3 regions of the Mesorhizobium sp. M0276 genome follow, and region 3 is predicted to be linked to each of the others. Evidence: predicted binding sites of a transcription regulator. Region 3 holds the regulator's gene; each other region holds the start of a gene.
What was found. Region 3 encodes PhoB, which activates phosphate uptake and scavenging genes when phosphate is short. Its sites were predicted from a motif close to TGTCATNNANCTGTCAT; they were not measured.

Region 1: a site for PhoB is predicted at 1,827-1,843, ahead of ppk2 (polyphosphate kinase 2). Genes of this name have one in related genera too.
Region 2: a site for PhoB is predicted at 1,749-1,765, ahead of NKJ01_RS06670 (ceramide glucosyltransferase). Genes of this name have one in related genera too.

The regions. Positions count from the first base shown of each region.
Region 1 is NZ_JAMYSC010000026.1:63,168-66,410, forward strand. Features, by position in the region: gene NKJ01_RS20880 (dihydrofolate reductase family protein) at 92-739, shown strand; gene ppk2 (polyphosphate kinase 2) at 800-1,720, opposite strand; gene NKJ01_RS20890 (aldo/keto reductase) at 2,000-3,043, shown strand; gene NKJ01_RS20895 (glycosyl transferase family 90) at 3,077-3,243, opposite strand, start outside.
Region 2 is NZ_JAMYSC010000006.1:9,653-12,895, forward strand. Features, by position in the region: gene NKJ01_RS06665 (O-succinylhomoserine sulfhydrylase) at 1-451, shown strand, start outside; gene NKJ01_RS06670 (ceramide glucosyltransferase) at 466-1,617, opposite strand; gene apaG (Co2+/Mg2+ efflux facilitator ApaG/CorD) at 1,868-2,260, shown strand; gene NKJ01_RS06680 (Hsp33 family molecular chaperone) at 2,300-3,243, opposite strand, start outside.
Region 3 is NZ_JAMYSC010000009.1:46,147-49,389, forward strand. Features, by position in the region: gene eglC (endo-1,3-1,4-beta-glycanase EglC) at 1-993, opposite strand, end outside; gene phoB (phosphate regulon transcriptional regulator PhoB) at 1,528-2,217, opposite strand; gene phoU (phosphate signaling complex protein PhoU) at 2,237-2,944, opposite strand; gene pstB (phosphate ABC transporter ATP-binding protein PstB) at 2,970-3,243, opposite strand, start outside.

The DNA.
Region 1 (3,243 bases), on a different contig from region 3:
GTTTGCGCTGAAAAACCGCTTGCATTTCGCAAGCAGTTTGTTACAAGACAACAGCTTGCAAAAATACCAATTGGCTACCGAGGAGGCCCTTATGCCCAAACTTCGTGTCAACGCTTTCACCCTATCGCTCGACGGTTATGGCGCCGGTCCCGATCAGGATCTGCAAAATCCGCTCGGCGTCGGTGGGGAATCCTTGCACAAGTGGTTTGTCGACACTCGCACCTTCCGTGAGATGGTGCTCGGACAAGATGGCGGCACCACCGATATAAACGAGGCGTTCGCGGCGCGCAGTTTCGAGAATGTCGGCGCATGGATCCTCGGCCGCAACATGTTCGGACCGATCCGCGGCGAATGGCCCGATGACAGCTGGAAGGGCTGGTGGGGCGATAACCCGCCCTACCATGTGCCGGTTTTCGTGTTGACCCATCACAAGCGCGAACCGATCGTCATGGAGGGCGGCACGACCTTCTATTTCATCACCGACGGCATCCATTCGGCACTTGAACAGGCAAAAGCAGCGGCTAATGGCAAGGACGTGCGGGTGGGCGGCGGCGTCGCCACCATCCAGCAATATCTCCAGGAGAAGCTGATCGATGAGATGCATCTGGCGATCGCGCCGGTGCTGCTCGGTACGGGCGAGAACCTTTTTGGCGGCCTGGACATGGTCAAGCTCGGCTATGTCTGCAGCGAGCAGGTTGCGACGCCGCTCGCCACGCACGTCACCATCAAGCGGGCTTAGGTGGAGAGCCAATCTCCCCCGCGAGGGCCCCGCGAGGGGGAGATCGCAGCTTCGTCTATCTCAATACTTCTCAGGCACATAAAGCTCGCGCGGTAGCGTCTGGCGCTCGTATTCGGGGTTGAAGACGCGCTCGGGCAGTGTGATCTCCTCGTGCGGCACCTCCTCATATGGCATCTGCTTGAGCAGGTGGTCGATGCAGTTCAGCCGCGCCCGCTTCTTGTCGTTGCCCTCGACGATGAACCAAGGGGCCTCCGGGATGTTGGTGCGGATGAAAGTTTCTTCCTTGGCCTTGGTGTACTGTTCCCAGCGCACACGCGACTGCAGGTCCATCGGCGACAGTTTCCACTGCTTCATGGGATCGTGGATGCGCATCAGAAAGCGCATCTGCTGTTCCTCGTCGGTGATCGAGAACCAGTATTTGACGACGGTGATGCCCGAGCGGACCAGCATGCGCTCGAACTCCGGCACGTCGCGGAAGAATTCTTCGACCTGATCGGGCTGTGCAAAGCCCATCACCCGTTCGACGCCCGAGCGGTTGTACCAGGAGCGGTCGAACAGCACGATTTCGCCTCCGGCCGGCAGATGCGGGACATAACGCTGGAAATACCATTGCGACTTCTCGCGTTCTGTCGGCGCCGGCAGTGCCACGACACGGCAGATGCGCGGGTTGAGCCGCTGGGTGATGCGCTTGATGACGCCGCCCTTGCCGGCCGAATCGCGGCCCTCGAAAATCACCACCAGCTTTTTCTTGTGGTATGCGACCCAGGACTGCAGCTTGATCAGTTCGGACTGCAAGGTAATCAAGTCGCGAAAATACTGCATGCGTTCGATCGAAGGCGGATGCGCGTTCTTGTAGATCTTGGCGATCTCCATCGACAGCGCCGGCTCCGATATTTCGAGCTCATAGTCCTCGTCTAGCGTGTCGGCGAGCTCGGCTTCAAGCCAGTCCCTGGCTGGAGAATTCTGCTTTAGCTCGGTCATATCAGTTGCTCCGCTTGCAAGCGCTGTCGGTCCACGTCGGCGCCCCTAGTTGCTGGCTTGCGTCTTGGAGCGGCAACACCTGAGCCGACTTCAATATAGGCCGGTAATGACGGTTTTATTGCAGCCTGGAACATGACGTCGCCGCTGCAAATCCCGTGAGGCATGATCGATCCGTCGTCGTGGCATGGCGACAAGCCGCTCAAATTGTCCTACAAATAGCAGTCACATTCGGGGCACCCCTCCCCAGCCCCTTTCCCAATGCAATCACGAGGATCTGACATGGAATACCGCACTCTCGGCCGTTCCGGCTTGAAGGTTTCGACGCTGACCATGGGCACCATGACTTTCGGCGGCGCCGGCGCGTTTTCGGCTGTCGGCAAGACCGACCTCGACGAGGCGCGCCGGATGATCGACCTCTGTATCGATGCCGGCATCAACGTCATCGACACCGCCAATGTCTATTCGAACGGCATTTCGGAAGAGATCATTGGCGAAGCCCTCGGCGGCAAGCGCAAGGGCGACGTGTTGATCGCATCGAAGGCGCGGATGCGGATCGGCAAAGGTCCCAACGATGAGGGCCTGTCGCGCCATCACCTGATCCGCGAATGCGAAAGGAGCCTGAAGCGGCTCAAGACCGACGTCATCGACATCTACTTCCTGCACGAATGGGATGGCGTGACGCCGCTGGAAGAAACCATCGCCGCGCTCGATACGCTGGTTGCCCAGGGCAAGATCCGTTACGTCGGCTGTTCCAACTATTCCGGCTGGCAGGTGATGAAGGCGCTCGGCATCAGCGACAGCCATCACCAGCCGCGCTTCGTCACCCAGCAGATCCACTACACGCTGGAAGCGCGCGAGGCGGAATATGAATTGCTGCCGATTTCCGTCGACCAGGGGCTCGGCGTCCTGGTCTGGAGCCCACTGGCCGGCGGATTGCTGTCGGGCAAATACCGCCGCGACAGCCCCACCGCCCGCCAGCTCGCCGGCTGGTCCGAACCGCCGATCCGCGACGAGGACCGGCTGTGGCGGATCGTCGATGTGCTTGTCGAGATCGGCACGCAGCGCGGTGTGTCGGCGGCGCAGGTGGCACTGGCCTGGCTGCTCGGCCGGCCGGCGGTCAGTTCGCTGGTGATCGGCGGTAGAACCGAAGCGCAGTTCCAGGACAACATCGCGGCGGCGAGCCTGGTGCTCACCGGCGACGAACGCGGTCGCCTCGACGCGGTCAGCCGGCCGCCCTTGCTCTATCCCTACTGGCACCAGCAGCTGACGGCAAAGGACCGCTTCGGCCCCGCCGATCTGGTGATTGACCGAAGCGGCATCTGACGAGCGAAATTCGGCGCCAAAGCCCGCGACGCTCTAACTCTGGATAAAGCGCCAGACCTCGGGATCAGGCTCGATCTGGCCGCTGAGGACAAAATATTTGTAGAGCACGAGCAGCGAGATCGCCTGCTCGTGCTGCTGGTTGGAGAATTGGCGGCAATAGGCATTTGCCGCTGCGATAATGCGTTGCGCCTCGGCCGGGT
Region 2 (3,243 bases), on a different contig from region 3:
GCCCTTCAACGCCTGGACGCTGCTGAAGGGGCTGGAGACGCTGCCGCTGCGCGTGCGCCAGCAGACGGAAAGCGCCGGCAAGATCGCGGATTTCCTGGCCGAGCGGCCGGAAATCGCCCGCGTCATCTATCCCGGCCGCGCCGACCACCCGCAGGCTGATGTCGTAAAGAAGCAGATGTCGGGCGGCTCGACGCTGATCTGCCTGGATGTCAAAGGCGGCAAGCAGGCGGCCTTCGCCTTGCAGAACGCGCTCGACATCGTGCTGATCTCCAACAATCTCGGCGATGCCAAGAGCCTGATCACCCATCCGGCGACGACAACTCACAAGAACCTGAGCGATGAGGCGCGCGCCGAACTCGGCATCGGACCGGGCACGCTCAGACTGTCGGTTGGCCTGGAAGACACCGAAGATCTGCTTGAGGATATCGCGCAGGCGCTGAAGGCCAAATAGCAAGCCTTTACCTTTCAGGCGCCGGATGGCGTCTCTTCCAGCTTGGCCGCCTTGGTGCCGATGGTCATCGCGTTGCCGCGCCACTCGACGGCACCGCCGAGCCAGCCGCGCGCCCACATCGCCGGCAGGATCAGGTCGCGCGTTACCATAGCTGCGACCAGGCGTGGCGACAGGTACCAGCCCTTCGACCGGGCGAGGACGCACTCGGGAAGATAGAAGGCGGCCAGCACGGCAATGGCGGTTGCCCAGGGGCTGATGCCGGCGCTTGCCGCCGCAATCAGCGCCAGCACCAGCGGCACCACCGCGCCAGTCAGGATTTCAGGCGCGAAGAACAGCGGAAAGGTGACGCGGCGCAGGCGCGCCCAACGGGCCTGGCGCGACCAGATCTCGCCAAATGTGCGCCGGCCGAGCGGCTGCTCGAAAGGCGCGGCGACGAGATTGACGCGCAGGCCGAGGCCATTGACCAGCTTGGTCGCGGCGGCGTCCTCGGCGATCTCGGCGGCCAGCGCGCGAATGCCGCCATTGGCATCGAGGATCGGCTTGTTCCAGAGCATGCTCTTGCCTTGGGCAAAGCCAAGGCCAAGCGCCTCGCCCGCATATTGCCAGCGCGCCTGCAGCGTGTTGAGGAAAGCGCATTCGACTTCAGCCCAGAAGCCGGCCGGTCGCGAGCCGATTGGCGTCGAGCAGACAAGGCCGGTATTGGGTCGCCATGCAGCCATCAGGTGCTGGACGTAGTCTCTCGGCATCAGCACGTTGGAATCGGCCAGGACAACCCAGTCGTGCCGCGCCGCTTCCCAGCCCTTGACGCAATTGTTGAGCTTCGGATTGGCGCTGATACGGTCGTCGCCGACCAGCAGCCGGGCCGGCACCTTGGGAAACCGGGCAATCGCCCTGTTTATCAGCCTGACCACTGGATCGTCGGCATGGGCAACACAGAAGATCAGCTCGTAACGCGGCCAGTTGAGCGAGAAGGCGCGCTCCAGCGTCTCGAGCGTGAACGGCTCAACGCCACGCGACGGCACGACGATCGACACCGGCCGCGGCTTGCCGGCCGGCGGCGCCATAGCGCGGCGCCGTTTCAGACGCGAAGCCGCAAGCACGATGCTGGCGAGATTTGAGAGGATGAGAGCAATTGAAAGCGTGGCGACTACGAGAGTGAGTTCCATCGAGATCCGGTAACTCCAGGAAAGCCGCCCACCAGAACAATCTAGGGGCATGACGACAGATCTCAACAGTTCGACGGAGCGCCCGAGTCGCGCAGCATTGATCGGCACACACCATCATTGACCATCGTCACGTGTCACTTAAATGACATTCTTTGCCGGCACCTGCCCTGCAGACCGCGACGATAGGACGCGCACCGTTGACCGGCCATCACGGAGCGCCGAAAGTTACCGGATTGTATTGGAGCCGCTTATGTACAGCGCCGTCACGCGCAACATCGAAGTGCAGGTCAGGCCGTTCTATATGGAGGATCGCTCGGATCCGTCCGAGAACCGCTATGTCTGGGGCTATCAGATAACCATCGACAATCAGTCGGACGATTCCGTCCAGCTGTTGTCGCGCTATTGGCACATCACCGATGGCACTGGCCGGGTCGAAGAGGTACGCGGCGCTGGCGTCGTCGGCGACCAGCCCGAACTCAATCCCGGCGACAGCTACCAATACACGTCCGGTTGCCCGCTCTCGACACCGTCCGGCATCATGGTCGGGCACTACACGATGCGCAACAAGCGGGGCGAGACGTTCGACATCGCCATCCCCGCATTTTCACTCGACCTGCCGGGGACGCGGCGGACGGTGAATTAATTTGCCTCACCGGCCGCGAGGCGGCCGGCAAGGCGTGTTCTACTGGGCCGCCGCAAACTCCGCCGGGTCGAAGTCATATTGCTTCGAGCAGAACTCGCAGGCGACGTGGATGCCGCCGTCCTCGGTGCTGTCCTTGATCTCCTGGGCGGAAAAGCCTTCGAGGATGCCGCGGATCTTGTCCCGGGAGCACGAGCACTGGTCGGCGACCGGAACGCTGCCGAAAACGCGCACGCCATGCTCGTGGAACAACCTGTAGAGCAGCCGCTCGGCACCGATCGTCGGATCGATCAGTTCGGTCGGCTCGGTGGTGCCGAGCAGCGCCAGCAACTCCTGCCAGGAATTGTCGGCCGGATCGTGGATCTCCTCGCGCGGATCGCCATCGCCGCCCGGCAGATCCGGCACGCGCATGCGGTCGGGCGACTGCGGCAGGAACTGCGCCAGGATGCCACCGGCGCGCCACTGCTCACGGGTGCCGCCCGGGCCGGGCGTCAAGAGCTTGGCCACCGACAGCCTGAGATCGGTCGGAATCTGCTCCGACTGACGGAAATAGGTACGCGCCGCATCTTCCAGCGTCTCGCCGTCGAGTTGGACGATACCCTGATAGCGCTGCGTGTGGGCGCCCTGATCGATGGTCAGCGCCAGCACGCCCGTGCCGAGCAGGGTCTGCTGGGACGTTTCGCCCGCCGCGACCAGCGCCTCCAGCCGGTCGGCATCAAAACGCGCATAGGCGCGCAGCGCCGAGGGCGTGGAAAAATCCGCGACCAGCATGTCGACAGGCCCGTCGGTGCGCGTCTGCAGGATGAACTTGCCCTCGAATTTGAGCGAGGTGCCGAGCAGCACCGTCAGCACGCACGCCTCCGCCAGCAGCCGGGCGACCGGCTCGGGATAATCGTGGCGACTGAGGATGGCATCGAGCATCGGCCCGAGTTGGACGGTGCGGCCGCGCACGTCGAGCGGGCCGACTTCGAAGGGCACGACATGAT
Region 3 (3,243 bases):
TCCGGCCGTTTCGGGCAGGTCCGCCCGCATTTCGAAATAGCCGTAGGTTTGCGCGAAGGTGTCGTGGGTCGTCAGTATCCCCGATGTGTATTCGTAGTTGTTGATCAGAGGCTTGATGTCCTCCGGCGCCTGCGCGGCGGTGATGGTGAGGACGCCGTTTTCAACGCTGAACGGGTGGACGGAACTCGTCGGCCCGTAATTGGCGTCGATATACCATTGCAACTCGCCATTGCTGCTCAATGTGCTGCCGTTCGGCGCGCCCCACGAGAAATTGGAATTCCACGTGCCGTCCTGCCCGTCCCGAAGGCTCAGCGTGTTGAATTCGTCGGAGAAGGACAGCGTCATTCCGGACTTGTCTATCGGCAGTTCGAACTGGGTGGGCTGCAACTTGTCGATGGTCGTATTCTTGAACACCAGGATCTCGTCAGATCCGAGGTTCAGCATCACGTTCGATTCCACCTGAACCATCTGCGAACGGACGGCGTCGAACGAAGTGAAGTCATAGCCGTTAAGGCGCACCACATCGGTCGCACCGAAATCGAAGATAAGATCGCTCCCATTTCCTTTGGAGATGGCGAAAGTGTCGGCGCCGTCACCGCCGATCAGGACATCATTTCCCTTGCCGCCATCCAGCGTCTGATGACCCGACCCGCCCTTGATGATGTTGTCCAACGCATTTCCGAACGCATATCGATTGGCGCCGGTAACGACCAGGTTCTCGAAATTGTCGGGGAGCTTGTAGCTCATCCAGGTGTCGATCGTATCGATCCCGGCCCCGGGATCTTCGACCGCCTTATTGTTGGTGGAATAGAGGTGATAGTAGTCATCGCCGGCGCCACCGTACATCGTGACATAGACGCCGGTGTCTCCCCAGAAGGAGTCGTTGCCTGAAGTGCCATGCAGTTCGGCCCCGGCTCCGGTTGCCGAGAACCAATGACTGGACGCGCCGGTGTAGGGAAGAGGAATACCTTTGGCGTTTAAGACCGTGCTCATCAGAAATCCTTCCTCTTAGTGTCCGACCTGGTCAAATCATTCGGCGCAGCGTCCGGCGACCGCTTTCAAAGCAACGTTGCAACGAACGAGATCGTTCCCGCGGAATCATCATCAGATCCAAGATCGTATTGACTATTCGGAGCACATACAATCAATAAAGAAGAGGGAAACTCGCTCTTAGTCGGATGCAATTTTTAATAAAATTGCGAATTTATGCGAAACCACATCCTCTAGCGGGCACATAGCCATATTAGTTCAAATTGTTTCTTGAGGCGCGCGACTTTGATCGGAGGTCTGCGGGCAAGATAGCAATGTGACCAACTAAAGTGTCACGGGCCGTGCTTCCTGCGGCCAGCCTGGCAGAAAAGCGAATTGGGAGATCGGAAGGCAATCGCCAGCCAGTCAAGGTACGCGCGAGCCCGCGACCGCGAAGGGCAGTTTAGACTTCGATGCCGCCTGCTTGAATGTCTGCCATCGCGTGGCCATTGGCGACGACCTGCTGATTGAATTTGAACCTTGGTTCCGATCTATCGGCTAGTCTTCCCTGATCGCGTAGCCTGCGCCCCGAATGGTGCGGATGACGTCGGGCATGCGGCCGTTGTTGACGGCTTTGCGCAGCCGCCCGACATGCACGTCTACCGTGCGTTCGTCGATGTAGATCGTTTCGCCCCAGACGTTGTCGAGCAGCTGGCTGCGCGAGAACACGCGGCCGGGATGGCGCATCATGAATTCGAGCAGGCGGAATTCGGTCGGCCCGAGCCGGATCTCGCTCTTCTTGCGATAGACCCGGTGCGATTCTCGATCGAGCACGATGTCGCCGACCTTCAGCACGCTGGACAGCAGTTCCGGCTTGGCACGGCGCAGCAGCGCCTTGACCCTGGCCATGAACTCCGGTGTCGAAAACGGCTTTACCAGATAATCGTCGGCGCCGGTCGAGAGGCCCCGCACGCGATCGCTCTCCTCGCCGCGCGCGGTCAGCATGATGATCGGCAGCCGCTCGGTCTCGGGACGCATTCGCAGGCGCCGGCAGAGTTCGATGCCGGAGACCGCCGGTACCATCCAGTCGAGCACCAGAAGGTCAGGCACGTTCTCCTGCAGCCGGATCTCGGCCTCGTCGCCGCGCGTCACGACCTCGACCTGATAGCCCTCGGACTCCAGATTGTAACGGAGCAGCACGCCTAGCGGCTCCTCGTCCTCCACCACCATGATGCGTGGCGCGATCATCGGCTGGTTACCCCTGTCGTCATGCCGCGGGCGCGGACATTGTCGTCTCGTCCTGTTTCGGACGATTGGCCGGCAGCTGCGTGCCGGTCAAAACATAATAGGCATTTTCCGCGATGTTGGTGACATGGTCGCCGATGCGCTCGAGGTTCTTGGCGCAGAACAAAAGATGCGTGCACGCGGTGATGTTGCGCGGGTCTTCCATCATATAGGTGAGAAGCTCGCGGAACACGGAGGTGTATTTGACGTCGATGCGTTCGTCGTCGGCACGCAGTTTCGCCAGCGCGGCGGCGTCACGCGCCGCATATTCCTCGATGACGCCCTGCACCTGGATCAGCACCAGTTGTGCCATTCCATCGATCGAGTGCGAAAGGTCGCGCGGCGTGACGCTGAGGCCGACAGTGCCGACACGCTTGGCGATGTTCTTGGCAAGGTCGCCGATGCGTTCGAGATCGCCGGCCATGCGGATAGAACCGACGACATGGCGCAGATCATCGGCCATCGGCTGCCGCTTGGCGATCAGCGTGATTGCGCGGTCGTCGAGCTCGCGCTGGCGCGCGTCCATGATCGCATCATCGGAGACGACGCGCTGTGCCAAGGCGTTGTCGGAATTCAAGAGCGCCTTGGTCGCACCGCCGACCATCGAGCTGGCGAGATCGCCCATGTCGCTGATGAGCTTGCTGATCTGACCGAGATCCTCGTCGAAAGAAGCGACTGTGTGTTCGCTCATGATCCTGTTCCTCGTATGCCTGAGCTCAGCCGAAGCGGCCGGTGATGTAGTCCTGCGTGCGCTTCTCGCGGGGCGACGTGAAGATCTTCTCGGTGCGGTCGAACTCGACCAGCTCGCCCAGATACATGAAGGCCGTCTGCTTCGATACGCGCGCCGCCTGCTGCATGTTGTGGGTGACGATGACGATCGTGTAGTCGGCTTGCAACTCGTCGATCAGTTCCTCGATCTTGGCGGTCGACAGCGGGTCGAGCGCCGAGGCGGGCTCGTCGAGCAGGATGACTTCCGGCTTCACCGCCACG